One region of the Thioalkalivibrio sp. ALE10 genome, then DNA from elsewhere that is predicted to be linked to it. Evidence: predicted binding sites of a transcription regulator. Region 1 holds the regulator's gene; the other holds the start of a gene.
The links. The regulator FliA, encoded in region 1, starts transcription of late flagellar genes. The targets are predictions, from matches to a motif close to GCTAAAGTTNNNNNNNNNNCNGCCGATA.

Region 1 (7,290 bases):
AGAAGTCGGCGTGATGTGCGAACGGGCATGGCCTGAAGCACCAGTCAACGATCGGCGGGAGAGCGAACGATGAATGTCAGACGATACCGGGCACGGGACATGCGCGACGCGATGCGCCAGGTCCGCGAGGAGCAGGGCGAGGACGCCGTGATCCTGTCCAGCCGCCGGGTCGACGGCTGGCTGGAGGTGGTCGCCGCCCTCGATGGCGGCGAGGCGCCCGCCGGAACGGCGGAGGGTGACGGCCGGGGTGCCCCGCGGCAGGACGACGCCGGCAGCGGGGCACGCCCCGCCCGGGGATCGATGCGCCAGGGCGTGCGCGATGAACCGGCGCCACGTACTGAGCAGCCCCGCGCACCGGAGCCCGCGGCGGCTTCCACCGGCGGGGGGGCGGGTGCCGCGTCCCGGCAGCGGCCGGCCCCGCAATGGCCCACCGACCCCGAGGTGTCCGCGATGCGTCAGGAACTGCGGGATCTGCGCAGCCTGCTGACGCGGCAGTACGAAGAGAACGAGCAGGCCCGCTGGGCGGCGCGGCATCCACTGGCGGCCGAATGCAAGGCGCGGCTGATGGATCTGGGCTTCCGCGAGCCGCTGGCGCGCAGCCTGGCCGGCAGCATCCTCGACGATCATACCTCGGAGGAGGCATGGGAGCGCCTGCGGGCGCGCCTGTCGGGCGCCATCGTGACCGCGCGCGCCTCGATCCTCGACGAGGGCGGGGTACTCGCGCTGGAGGGACCGACCGGGGTCGGCAAGACCACCACCATTGCGCGGATTGCACTGCGCCAGATCCGCCGCATGGGGCCGGATTCGGTCACCCTGGTCACCATGGACGCCCAGCGCATCGGCGCGACGCGGCAGTTGCAGGCCTTCGGCCAGATGGCGGGCACCGCGGTGCGTGTGGTGGAGACGGAGGCCGAGCTGCGCGAGATGGCGCGGCGCTCGGCGGGCAGCGGGCACCTGATCCTGGTGGATACCGCCGGACAGTCGCCGCGTACCGCCCCGCGCGAACCCCTGCTGACGGACATGCCTGCCGACGTGCGCGCGGAGACCTGGCTGGTGATCGCGGCCACCACCCAGGGCATGGCCCTGCGGCGGGTGCTGGAGGCATTCGCCCCCACGGAACCCTCGGCCCTTGTGCTGACCAAGCTGGACGAGGCGGAACAGCTGGGGGAGGTGCTTTCGGTGCTGCTGGACCAGCCGCTGGGTGTCGCGTTCATGAGCGACGGCCAGCGCATCGCCGAGGATTTCCATCGCGTGGATACCGGACATCTGACCCGCCTGGCGCTGCAGGAGGAACCCGAACACGGGGCGGCCGATGCCTGGGTCGACGAGGCGATGCAGGCCTGGCGGCGGCGCCAGGCGACGGAACGCGAGGCCCGGCGGCCGCGATCCGCGGACGAGCCGGCCGCGGGCGAGGAGCCCGCCCCGCTGGAAATGATTCAACCGGTGCTGAAGGGACGTCATGTCACACAACACTAAGCCCCTGAAGGTGGTCGCGGTGGCCTCGGGCAAGGGCGGGGTCGGCAAGACCAATGTCTCGGTCAACCTGTCGGTCGGACTGGCCCGTCTGGGACGCGAGGTCATGCTGTTCGATGCGGACCTGGGGCTCGCGAACGTCGATGTGCTGCTGGGCCTGCGTCCGCAGCGGACGCTGCACGACCTGGTGACCGGGGACGTCGAGGATCTGGAGGACGTGATCATCGAGGGCCCGGAGGGAATCCGTGTGGTGCCTTCCGCGTCCGGGATCGCGACCATGGCCAACCTGAGCCGGCCGGAACATCACGGCCTGATCCAGGCCTTCAGCATGTATACGCGACCGCTGGACGTGCTGGTGGTGGATACCGCCGCCGGGTTGCAGGAGTCGGTGACCAGTTTCTGTCAGGCCGTGCAGGAGACCCTGGTGGTGGTCACCGACGAGCCGGCATCGATGACCGACGCCTATGCACTGATCAAGGTCCTGCATCGGGATCATGGCGTGAACCGGTTCCGCGTGGTCGCAAACATGGTGCAGGGCCGTGCCGGGGCGGAACGCGTGATGCAGAAGCTGCAGGCGGTTTGTTCCACCTATCTGCCGGAGGTCATACTGGATCTGGTGGGCGTGATTCCGCTGGATGATGCCCTGCGCCAGGCGGTGCAGAAACGGGCGCCGGTGGTGCAGCAGTCTCCGGGCAGCCCGGCGGGACGGGCGTTCCTCGAGCTCGCGCGCAAGGTCGACGGCTGGCCGGTGGCCCGCGGCGCCAGCGGGGGGGTTGGATTCTTCGTCGAGAGGATGCTGCAAAGCGCATGAACACGCCAAAGAACAGACTTTCGGGATACGCCCGGGCGGGGACCGGGGGACCGGATCAGCTGGTCGCGGACCACGTCGAGCTGGTGAATCGGATCGCCCATCACCTGATGGCTCGGCTGCCGGCCTCGGTGCAGGTGGATGACCTGGTGCAGGCAGGCATGGTTGGGCTGATCGAGGCCGCGCGGCAGTTCGAAGGCGGCCAGGGGGCGACCTTCGCCACCTACGCCGGGATCCGCATCCGCGGGGCGATGATCGACGAGCTGCGTCGCAGCGACTGGACGCCGCGCTCGGTGCACCGCAACAGCCGGCGGATCTCCGAGGCGATGCAGACGGTGGAGGCCCGCGAGGGCCGCGCCGCTCGCGCCCCGGAGATCGCCGAGGAGCTGGGCGTCCCGGTGGAAACCTACTACCAGATGCTGGATGATCACGCCGGTGCCCATCTGTTCGCGCTGGACGAGGTGGGCGGCCCGGAGGGCGAGGCGGATCGCGTGCTGGAAGGGCAGGAGCAGTCCCCGTCGCGGCGCATCGAGGCCGGGGAGTTCCGCGAGGAACTGGCCGGCGCACTGGGCGATCTGCCCGAGCGTGAACGACTGGTGCTCAACCTGTACTACACCGAAGAACTCAACCTGCGCGAGATCGGTGCCGTGCTGGACGTGACCGAATCGCGCGTCAGCCAGATCCGCAGCCAGGCGGTGCACCGTCTGCGGGCGCGTCTGGGCTCGTGGCTCGAAGACGTCGAGTCCCTGCAGATATTCTAAGGTTCAAACACATTCCCGGAGCGAACTGTGGACAAGGGTATGAAAATCCTGATCGTGGACGACTTCTCCACGATGCGGCGCATCATCAAGAATCTCCTGCGGGATCTTGGCTTCAACAACACCATGGAGGCCGACGACGGGAGCACGGCCCTGCCGATGCTGCAGAACGGCGACTTCGATTTTCTGATCACCGACTGGAACATGCCCAACATGCCGGGCATCGACCTCCTGCGCGAGGTACGCAAGGACGAGCGGCTGAAATCGTTGCCGGTGCTGATGGTCACGGCCGAAGCCAAGCGCGATCAGATCGTGGAGGCGGCAGAGGCCGGCGTGAACGGTTACATTGTGAAGCCCTTCACGGCCGAGACGCTCAAGGAGAAGATCGAAAAGATCTTCGAACGTATTGAAGCTCAAGGCTGAATACCGCGACCGGCTGACACGGCAAGAGAGACCCGATGACCGAACAAGAGAATGCCTCCGGGGAAGACCGGCTCGCGCTGGCGCGGGAGCTGGTGGGCGCTCTGGAAGGCGGTGACGAGGAGGCTTCGCGCCGCCTGATCCAGGAGCTCGCGCGGCCTTATGAACGCGAACTGTTCGACGAACTGGGCAAGCTGACCCGCGAACTGCACGAGGCACTGGAGAGCTTCCGGGGCGATTCGCGTCTGGTCGAGCTGGCGCAGGACGAGATTCCGGATGCGCGCGAGCGTCTGAGTTACGTGGTGACCCAGACCGAACAGGCCACGCACGAAACCCTGAATGCAGTGGAATCGTCCCTGCCGATTGCCGAGGCATTCGCCGGGCGTGCCGCGGAACTCACCGAAAAATGGACCCGGTTCCGCAACCGCGAACTGTCGGTGGAGGAATTCCGCGAGTTCGCGCGCGAACTCGATGCATTTTTCGAACAGACCGGCAAGGACACCGAGGAACTGCGCCGGTTGCTGTCACAGGTCCTGATGGCACAGAGCTACCAGGATCTCACCGGGCAGGTGATCCGGCGGGTCATCCGTCTGGTCACGGATCTGGAGGAAAACCTGGTCTCGCTGATCCGCCTGTCTTCCGGGCGCCTGGAGAAGGATGCCCGGGCGGCGGCCGAACAGGCCCCGGAGGCGGAACAAACCGCGCGCGAGGAGGACCGCCGCGGGCATGGACCCGCGGTGCCCCACACTCAAGATTCCGGCACGGATGTCGTTCAAGGACAGGACGAGGTGGACGATCTGCTGTCGAGCCTGGGGTTCTAGGGTCCGTCCCGGGATCCCCTTGCACCGGCAGCCATCTGCCGACGATTCGAGTCACCGGAACGGAGAGACCGCATGGCCATCGACCCCAACGACGAAATCCTCCAGGACTTCCTGATCGAGGCGGGGGAGCTGCTGGAAGGCCTGAACGAACAGCTGATCGACCTGGAACAGCATCCGGACGATACCGATCTGCTGAATGCGGTCTTCCGCAGTTTCCATACCATCAAGGGCGGGGCCGGTTTTCTCGGGCTCGACCCGCTGGTGACGGTTTGCCACAACGCCGAAGACGTCTTCAACCTGTTGCGCAATCACGAGCGCCAGGTGGACGGCCAGCTCATGGACACCATGCTGCGGGTGCTGGACACCCTCAACGTGATGTTCGGCGAGCTGCGCGACGGCCAGGAGCCGACGCCGGCGCCCGAAGATCTGGTCGACACCCTGCGACGCATGGCCCGCAACGAAACGGTCCCCGTCGGCGGCGGGGACGAAGCCGCCCCGGTCGCGGAAGAAACGCCGCACGCGGCTCCGGCCGGGGAGGCAGCGCCGGCGACGGCCGACGACTGGCCGTCGGAGGCGCTGGAGGAAGCGGCCGAGTCGCCGTCCGCGCCGGAGCCGGCAGCGGATGACGCGCCGGGCGATGACGAAGTCCGCGTGGGTGCCGGGGACGAGATCACCGACGACGAGTTCGAGGCCCTTCTGGACAGCCTGCACGGAGACCAGCCACCGAAACCGGTGGATCCGGGCACGGCAGCGGAGTCGGCCCCGGAGGTCGCGGCTGCGGATGGCGGTGACACGGGTGGGGGCGAGGACGAGATCACCGACGATGAGTTCGAGAGCCTGCTTGACGAACTGCAGGCGAAAGGCGCTGGTCCACCGACAGCCCCGGCCGAACCGGCCGAGCCGGGCCCGTCCGCCGCCGCGGCGGGCGGGACCGGAGATGCGGACACCGGGCCCGCCGCAGAACCGGCGGCAGCCTCGCCCGGGGACATGGCCGGGAAGGAAAAGGAACAGAAAGCGGAAAGTTCCGGTCCTGCGCCCGCCTCCGGCGGTGCGCGCGGCGGCGCTTCCGGCGGTGGCGGCGCCGGCGGGAGTACCGGGGGCGGCGGCCAGGGCGGCGGTGGACACCAGGGCGAAACCTCGGTGCGCGTGGATACCGAGCGGCTCGACGAGATCATGAACCTTGTGGGCGAGCTCGTGCTGGTGCGCAACCGGCTCAGCATGCTGCGCTCCGAGCACGTGGACGATGAACTGGGCAAGGCGATCAGTTCGCTGGCGCTGGTGACCTCGGATCTCCAGGCGTCGGTGATGAAGACCCGCATGCAGCCGGTGAAGAAGGTCTTCAATCGCTTTCCGCGCGTGATTCGTGATCTGTCGCGTAACCTGGGCAAGGAAATCGATCTGGAGATCTTTGGCGAGGAGACCGACCTCGACAAGAACCTGGTCGAGGCCCTGTCGGACCCGATGGTGCATCTGGTACGCAATGCGGTGGACCACGGGATCGAGATGCCCGACGAGCGCGAGGCGGCCGGCAAGCCGCGACGCGGCACGGTGGTCCTCGGGGCCGCCCAGGAGGGCGACCATATCGCCCTGATCATCAAGGACGACGGACGCGGCATGGATCCGGAGGCCCTGCGCCGCAAGGCGGTGGAAAAGGAGCTGATGGAGCCCGCGATGGCCGAGCGCATGACCGACCGCGAGGCCTTCAACGTGATCTTCATGGCCGGCTTTTCGACCAAGGCCGAGATCTCGGATGTCTCCGGCCGGGGCGTGGGCATGGACGTGGTCAAGACCAGCCTGAACCAGCTCAACGGCACCGTGGAGATCGATTCGGAGGTGGGCGTCGGCACCACGCTGCGGGTAAAGCTGCCGCTGACCCTGGCGATCCTGCCGGCGCTGATGGTGATCCTGGGCGAACGGCGTTTCGCGATCCCGCTGGCGGCGGTTTCCGAGATCCTCGACCTGGACCTCACCCAGACCCATTACGTGGACGAGCAGGAAGTCATCGTGGTGCGCAACCAGACCCTGCCGATCCATTATCTGTCGCGCTGGGCGAAGCCCGGCGTGGAACCACAACCCCGCGAGAACGCCCATGTGGTCGTGGTCCATGCGGCCGACCGCAAGGTCGGCCTGGTAGTGGATGGTCTGGTGGGGCAGGAAGAGGTTGTCATCAAGCCCCTGGGCCAGAATCTTCAGGGGGTCAAGGGCCTGGCGGGGGCGACCATTACCGGCGATGGTGGCATTGCACTCATTCTGGATGTCTCGGACCTGGTCACCCTGCTGGTGAATCAGGTACCGGGCAGCGGGCGCGCGCGCCGGGCCGCCCGACGAGCTGAGGGCTGAGGATGCCGGTCAAGGTTCTGGTGGTGGATGATTCCGGGTTTTTCCGACGCCGGATTGCGGAGATCCTGAACGCGGATATCGGGATCGAGGTCGTGGGTACGGCCGAGGATGGCCAGAAGGCGGTCGACGCCGTGAAGGAACTGGACCCGGATGTCGTGACCATGGACATCGAGATGCCGGTGATGGACGGCATCACGGCGGTCCGCAAGATCATGGCGGACCATCCGCGACCGATCCTGATGTTCTCCAGCCTGACCACCGAGGGTGCCCAGGCGACCCTGGACGCGCTGGAGGCCGGGGCGGTTGACTTTCTGCCCAAACGCTTCTCCGACATGGCCGGGGACGAAGACAGTGCCCGTGCCCTGCTGCGCCGGCGGGTCCGCAGTCTGGCGCGCAGCCGCGCGCGTTCCTCCAGTGCGCCGGGAGGGGACCGGCCGAAAACCGAGGCACCCGTGTCGGAACGCCGGCAGGCTGCGGACCGCAAGGCGAGCGAAACCGCGCGCGAGACGCCCAAGCCGCCGGTGGCCCGTCCGCCGGCACCGCTCAGTTCCCTGCGCGCGGTGCTGATCGGGACCTCCACCGGGGGGCCGGTGGCGTTGCAGGAGGTGCTCAAGCACCTGCCGGCGAACTTCCCGCTCCCGGTGGTGCTGGTCCAGCACATGCCGGCAAG
Region 2 (7,290 bases), on a different contig from region 1:
GCCGAGCGCCACGACTTCGTGATCGCCGCCGACGAGTGCTATTCCGAGATCTACCATCCGCGCGGCCATCCGCCGCCGGGGCTGCTGGGCGCCGCCGCGCGCATGGGCAACGACACCTTCCGGCGCTGCATCGCGTTCCACAGCCTGTCCAAGCGCTCCAACCTGCCGGGGCTGCGTTCGGGGTTCGTGGCCGGCGATGCCGGGATCCTCGAACGCTTCGCGCTGTACCGCACCTATCACGGGTGCACCCTGCCGACCCCGACCCAGGCGGTCAGCCGCGCGGCCTGGGCGGACGAGGCCCACGTCGAGGCCAATCGCGACCTCTATGCCGAGAAGTTCGCCCGCGTGGTGCCGAAGCTCCAGGAGGTGATGGAGGTCAGCACGCCGGAAGCCGGGTTCTACCTGTGGCCGCGGGTACCGGACGGCGACGACGAGGCCTTTGCCCGCCGGCTGTACGCGGAGGCCGGGGTCACCGTGCTGCCCGGGCGCTATCTCGGCCGCAGCCACCCCGACAGCGGTTACAACCCGGGCGCCGGCCATGTGCGCATGGCGCTGGTCGCCGAACCCGAGGCCTGTGTCGAGGCCGCCGAGCGCATCGTCGGGCTGTATCGCTGATCAGCTCCGCCGACCCTCCCGCACCCGTTCTTTCGTTTTTTCATCTACGATCGACCACAAGGAAACGTCACCATGTCGGACCTGCAGAACACCATCGAAACCGCCTTCGAGCGCCGCACCGAGATCAGCCCGCGCAACGTCGAGACCAGCGTGCGCGACGCCGTGAACGAGGCGCTGGACATGCTCGACAGCGGCCGCGCCCGCGTCGCCGAGAAGAACGGCGGCGAGTGGGTGGTGAACGAATGGCTGAAGAAGGCCGTGCTGCTGTCCTTCCGTATCTCGGAGAACGAGTTCATCAAGGGCGGCTTCACCAACTACTACGACAAGGTCGCCTCCAAGTACGCCGACACCTCCAGCCGCGACTTCCGTGAAGGCGGCGTACGCGTGGTGCCGCCGGCCACCGCCCGCCACGGCAGCTACATCGGCCCCAACGTGGTGCTGATGCCTTCCTACGTCAACATCGGTGCCTACGTGGACGAAGGCACCATGGTGGACACCTGGGCCACGGTCGGCTCCTGCGCGCAGATCGGCAAGAACGTCCACCTGTCGGGTGGCGTCGGCATCGGCGGCGTGCTGGAGCCACTGCAGGCGAACCCGACCATCATCGAGGACAACTGCTTCATCGGCGCACGCTCCGAGGTAGTCGAAGGCATGATCGTCGAGGAAGGCGCAGTGATCTCCATGGGCGTCTACCTCGGCCAGTCGACCCGCATCTACGACCGCGAGAACGACGAGATCATCCGTGGCCGCGTGCCCGCCGGCGCGGTGGTCGTGCCCGGAACCCTGCCGGCAGAGAACGGGAAGTACTCGCTGTACTGCGCGGTCATCGTCAAGCGCGTCGACGAGCAGACGAAGGCCAAGGTCGGCATCAACGAACTGCTGCGCGATGTCTGAGGTCGTCCTCCACGGCATCGCCAACTGCGACACCGTGCGGCGGGCACGCCGGGCGCTGGAGGCGGCCGGCGTGGACTATCGCTTCGTGGATTTCCGCAAGGACGGCCTGGATCCCGAACGCCTGCGGGAATGGGCCATGGAGCTGGGCTGGGAGGCCCTGATCAACCGCCGCGGCGCGACCTGGCGCCAGCTGCCGAAGGAACAGCGCGAGGCCCTCGACGAGGACAGCGCACTGGCCCTGATGCTGGAGAAACCGACCCTGATACGCCGTCCGGTGATCGAACACGCCGGCCGCGTGAGGCTGGGCTGGGGCCCGGAGAACGCCCGGGCCCTGGGCGCCGAGTAAGCGCCCGGGTTCGCCTCAGTCGCCGGACTTGCGGTAGCCGGCGACCTCCTGCTGCAGCTGTCGGGCGAGGCCCTCCAGGGCCTCCACCGCCTGCTGCATATCGGTCGCGCCGTCGGCACTCTGGGCCGCCAGATCGTTGATATGGTGCACGTTGCGGTTGATCTCCTCGGCGACCTGGCTCTGCTGCTCGGTGGCGCTGGCCACCTGCCGGGTCATGTCGTCGATGGTGCTGACCGACTGGTCGATGGCGTCCAGTGAACTGCGGGCCTCGTCCGCCTTGCCAACGCTGGATTCGGCCTGCTGCTGACTGGCATCCATGGCCTCCACCGCACGGCCGGCCGCGCCCTGCAGCCGCTCGATGATCCCGCGGATCTCCCCGGTGGAGTCGTTGGTGCGCTGCGCCAGGTGCCGGACCTCGTCCGCCACCACCGCAAAGCCGCGTCCGGCCTCCCCGGCACGTGCCGCCTCGATGGCCGCGTTCAGCGCCAGCAGGTTGGTCTTGTCGGCGATCTCCTCGATCACCTGCAGGATCGTACCGATGTTGTCGCTGTCGCCCTTGAGCTCGTCGATCACGTCGCGCGAGCGGTTGATCTCCCCGGCCAGGGCATTGATGGTCTCCTGCGTGGCGGACACCACGTCGCGCCCCCCATGCACCGCCTGAGTCGCCTGATCGGCCTGCTCCGCGGTGCTCTGGGTATTGTTCGCAACCTCCTGCACGGTGGCCGACATCTCGTTCATCGCCGTCACCACCTGCTCCACGTCACTGCGCTGCTCGCCGGTCGCCCGGCTCAGTTCCGCACTGCGCCCTTCCAGCTGACGCGCCGAGGCGGCGATGCCGTCGGCCGCGTCCGCGACCTGGCCTATCAGTCCCGACAGCCGTTCCATCACCTGGTTGAACGCACGGCCGGTGCGGCCGATCTCGTCGCGCGTGGCGATATCCACGCGATACCCCAGATCCGCCGAGCCGCTGCCCACCGCTTCCAGGCCAGTAGCCAGACGCTCCAGCGGCCGGGTCAGAACACCGGCATAGATCCAGCCGATCACAAGCGCGACGAGGAACGCCACGATCCACAGCGCCCACAGAAGCCACCAGAGCATGTTCACCGGCGCGTACAGCTCCGACAGTGTCTGATCCACGATCAGGCCCCAATGGACGTCATACTCCTCCGCCATTTCCGGGAGCATCCGGGTCAGACCCCATTTGCGGTCACCGTCGCCGCTGAGGAATTCGCCGCCCGGGTCCCCTTCGCGATGGCGCAGCGGGGCCTGCATGATGGTGTAGTCGCTCATGTCATAGCCGAAGCGGCCCATGTCGCGGTGCCCGATCAGCCGTCCGTCGCCATTGAACAGCGTGACGCGACCGGTCTCTCCGATCGCCACGCGGTCGGACACCGCCTTGACGGCGTCCATCGGCAGCTGCGCCGCCAGGACCCGGCCGTCATCCAGGGGTTCCAGGTAGGTGATGAAGCGCCCGTCGGCGGAATCCGCCCCGACGTCGACATCCAGCAGGCGGTCACCGGCCTGCGCCGCGCGCACCTTGCCGTCACGGGTGGCGCCCGGGCCCGCCCCGGCGCGTTCGGCCATGCGCCCCGACTCCGCCAGGACTGCCCCGGCGTCGTCCAGCAGGCCGGCCCAGCGGAACCCTTCGTACTCGGCACGCAACCCTTCCAGCGCCGTTTCGGCATCCCGCGGATCGGCGAGATCGGCCCGGGCCACGCTGCGCAGGGCCTGACCGTGTTCCACCACGCGCCGGTCGACCGCGGCCTGCACCTGCTCGCCGACGTTGATCAGCGTCTGTTCCAGGCTCGCGTTCAGCTGGCCCTTCATGCTGTGGAAGGTCACCCCGCCCATGATGGACAGCGGGATGGTGCTGACCGCGATCACCAGCAGGATCAGTTTGAGGCGCAGGCCCTGTATCTTCATCGTCATCCTCCGGTTCCTGATCCCTTTGACGGCCAATCTCCAGCCGCCTTGAGCCCCACGAAAAAACGCACCCCGGGAGGTGCGTTTCGTGTACTGCTTCACATTTCTTCGGGAGCGGATGGAAGACGCTCGCCCCGCATTCCCCGGTGCCGCGCCGCGACACCGGGAAAACCGTGTCAGCGGCGCCCGGAGGCGGCCTGACCGCGGCCCCGGCCTTCGGTGCCGCGGCCCTGCCCCTGACGCGGACCACCGCCGCCGCGTCCGGAACGGTTGCCGGCGCCATTTCCGTTGCCCTTGCCACGGGGAGCACCACTGCCCTTGCCACGGCCGCGGCGGGGGCGGTCATCCGCCACCGGCTGCGGCGCCGCGTAGCCGTCGGTCTCCATCCGCTCGATCGGACGCTGAATCAGCTTCTCGATCCCGGCCAGCAGCTTCAGCTCGTCGCCGCCGACCAGCGACAGCGCCGAACCTTCACAGCCGGCACGACCGGTGCGGCCGATGCGGTGGACGTAGTCCTCCGGCACGTTGGGCAGCTCGAAATTGACCACCTGCGGCAGCTGGTCGATGTCCAGCCCGCGCGCGGCGATGTCGGTGGCCACCAGCACCGGCACGCGGCCGGACTTGAACTGTTCCAGCGCCCGGGTGCGGGCGTTCTGGCTCTTGTTGCCATGGATCGCCGCCGACTGAACGCCGTCCTTGGTGAGCTTGTCCGCCAGGCGGTCGGCGCCGTGCTTGGTGCGGGTAAACACCAGCACCTGTTCCCAGTCGTTGCTGCGGATCAGATGGCTCAGCAGATCCCGCTTCTGATGGCTTTCCACCAGGTGGACCTTCTGCTCCACGCTCTCCGAGGCGGTGTTGCGCGCCGCGACTTCCACGCAGGCCGGGTCGGTCAGCAGGCCATCGGCCAGCTTGCGGATGTCATTGGAGAAGGTGGCCGAGAACATCAGGTTCTGGCGCTTCTTCGGCAGCATCGCGATCAGCTTGCGGATGTCGCGGATGAAGCCCATGTCGAGCATGCGATCCGCCTCGTCCAGCACCAGGATCTCCACCCCGGACAGGTCGATCGTCTTCTGGTTCGCGTGATCCAGCAGGCGCCCGGGCGTGGCCACCACCACGTCCATGCGGCTGCGCAGCGCGCGGATCTGCGGATTCATGCCCACCCCGCCGAAGATGGTCATGGAGCGTTGCTCCAGATGCTGGCCGTAGGTCTTCACCGAATCGTGAACCTGGGAAGCCAGCTCCCGCGTCGGGGTCAGCACCAGGGCGCGCGGACGGCCGTTGCCGGCGCGCGCCGGCGGATTTTCCGCGAGCTTCTGCAGGATCGGCAGGGTGAAGCCGGCGGTCTTGCCGGTGCCGGTCTGGGCTGCGGCCAGCAGGTCGCGACCGGCCAGTACTTCGGGGATCGCCCCGGCCTGGATCGGCGTGGGACGGGTGTAGCCGGCGGCGGAAAGCGCGCGCAGCAGGGGTTCGGCCAGATTCAGGCCGGCAAAAGTCGGTTCGGAAGACATGAGTGCTCCAGCGCAACCCGCCGCTCAACGCTCGGCCAAGGGGCACCCATCGGGGAAGACGACATCGGGGGGATCGAAACGATCAAGTGAACGGACGCTGACGGGCGAGGCGTTCGGTAATCCCCCACCATACGGCCTTCCCGGCCCCATTACAAGCCAGCGCGGGCTGGTTCAGTCACGGCAGGGGCACTGCTCGGCCGGCACCGGAGGGGACCACAGATACCCCTGCCCCTCGCGGCACCCGACCCGCAGCAGGAAATCCCGCTGCGCCTCGGTCTCGATGCCCTCGGCCAGCACCTCCAGATCCAGGGTCCGCGCCAGTGCGATGATGGCGCGGATGATGTCCTCGCTGGAACCGGAACGGCCGATTTCCAGCACCAGCGACTGATCCAGCTTGAGCCGGTCCAGCGGCATCCGGTGGAGCAGCGCCAGGTTGGAATAGCCGGTGCCGAAATCGTCCATCGCCAGCGCCACGCCCAGGGCCTTGAGCCGGCCCAGCTCGGCCATCGCGGCCTCCGGACTGGTCATCAGCATGGTCTCGGTGACCTCCAGCTCCAGCCGATGGGGCTGCAGGCCATGGCGTTCCAGCGCCTCGCGCACCGCCGGCGTCAGCTCGCCGCCCTCCAGCTCCATCACCGACAGGTTGACGGCCATGCGCGGCACGTGGCTTCCCTCGGCATCGCGCGTGGCCAGATGCGCACAGGCCCGGTCCAGTACCCAGCGGTCGATCGCTCCGATCAGCCCGGTCTCTTCGGCCAGAGGGATGAATTCGCCGGGCGAGAGCCTTCCCCGCTCCGGATGTTCCCAGCGCACCAGGGCCTCGACCCCGGTCAGGACGAACGGATCCAGACTGTATTGCGGCTGCAGGAACAGTTCGAACTCCTCGCGCACCAGGGCCTCGCGCAGGTCGTGCTCCAGCAGCGTGCGTCGCGAAGTCCGCTCGCCCAGCCCGGTAGCATAGACCTCCCAGCGATCCCCCCCGCCACGCCGCGCCTCGTCCAGCGCCAGTTCCGCGGCCGTGAACAGCTCCTCGGTGGTCGCGCCATCACGGGGAAATTCGGCGCAGCCCGCGCTGACCGTGATCCGCAGTGCACGCCCGGCCAGCTCGAAGGGCCGGCGCAGCTCGGCCAGCAGACCATTCAGCCATTCTTCCCGCGCCGCGCCCGCGGCCGGGGCTTCCAGCAACAGACCGAATTCGTCGGGCCCGGAGCGCGCCACCGTGTCCTGCGCCGCCACATACTGCGACAGCCGCTGCGCCACGCCGAGCAGCAGCTGATCCCCCAGCGCCGTGCCAAGGGTCTCGTTCAGTCCCTTGAACCGGTCCAGATCCAGCAGCACCAGCAACCGGGTCGCACCGTCCAGGCCCATCGCCAGTTCGATGCTGTGCCCGATACGGTCATGCAGCAGGACCCGGTTGGGCAGACCGGTCCGGGTGTCGTAATGGCTCAGCAGCCGCAACTGCTCGCGCTGCTCGAAGGTCTGGGTCAGATCGGTCCAGCTGCCGATGATCTCCTCACGTGCCTCCCCGCGCCCGTTGTGCACAGGGACCCGCTGCATTTCGTCGCGCACGCGTCGCACCCGCCCCTGTGCATCGAACAAACGGTACTCGACCACTGCATGCCCCTGTTCCCGCGCCTGTTCGCGCGCCCGCCGGGCCAGCGTGCGGTCCTCCGCGTGGACATGCTCGCGCCACCAGTCGGGTTGCAGGGCCTCTTCCGGCGAACACCCGAACAGCGACGCAAGATTGCCGCTGACCCAGGTCAGGTCGCGCGTATCGGGAGGCAGCGAATAGATGACCACCGGGGAGCTGTCCAGCAGGTGCCGGAAACGCCGGCTTGCGCGCTCCAGCTCGCGCGTGCGCCGCTGCACCTGCCAGCGCAGGGTCAGCACCAGCCCCCCGAGGGCCACCGCCACGCCCGCGAAGACACCCAGCACCGGCAGGGCCCAGGCCGGCAACACACCCCGCACCTCGGGGCTCAGCGTTTCCGCCATGGCACGGTGATA

Region 2: the regulator FliA is predicted to act here: its motif matches at 3,805-3,832, upstream of F788_RS14270 (methyl-accepting chemotaxis protein).

The regions. Positions count from the first base shown of each region.
Region 1 covers NZ_KB906454.1:60,736-68,025, reverse strand. The annotation lists gene flhA (flagellar biosynthesis protein FlhA) at 1-14, shown strand, start outside; gene flhF (flagellar biosynthesis protein FlhF) at 70-1,476, shown strand; gene F788_RS0109640 (MinD/ParA family protein) at 1,460-2,284, shown strand; gene F788_RS0109635 (RNA polymerase sigma factor FliA) at 2,281-3,042, shown strand; gene F788_RS0109630 (chemotaxis response regulator CheY) at 3,082-3,462, shown strand; gene F788_RS0109625 (protein phosphatase CheZ) at 3,498-4,280, shown strand; gene F788_RS0109620 (chemotaxis protein CheA) at 4,353-6,620, shown strand; gene F788_RS0109615 (chemotaxis response regulator protein-glutamate methylesterase) at 6,623-7,290, shown strand, end outside.
Region 2 covers NZ_KB906451.1:180,864-188,153, forward strand. The annotation lists gene dapC (succinyldiaminopimelate transaminase) at 1-615, shown strand, start outside; gene dapD (2,3,4,5-tetrahydropyridine-2,6-dicarboxylate N-succinyltransferase) at 688-1,509, shown strand; gene F788_RS0105270 (ArsC family reductase) at 1,502-1,855, shown strand; gene F788_RS14270 (methyl-accepting chemotaxis protein) at 1,871-3,784, opposite strand; gene F788_RS0105280 (DEAD/DEAH box helicase) at 3,955-5,286, opposite strand; gene F788_RS0105285 (EAL domain-containing protein) at 5,458-7,290, opposite strand, start outside.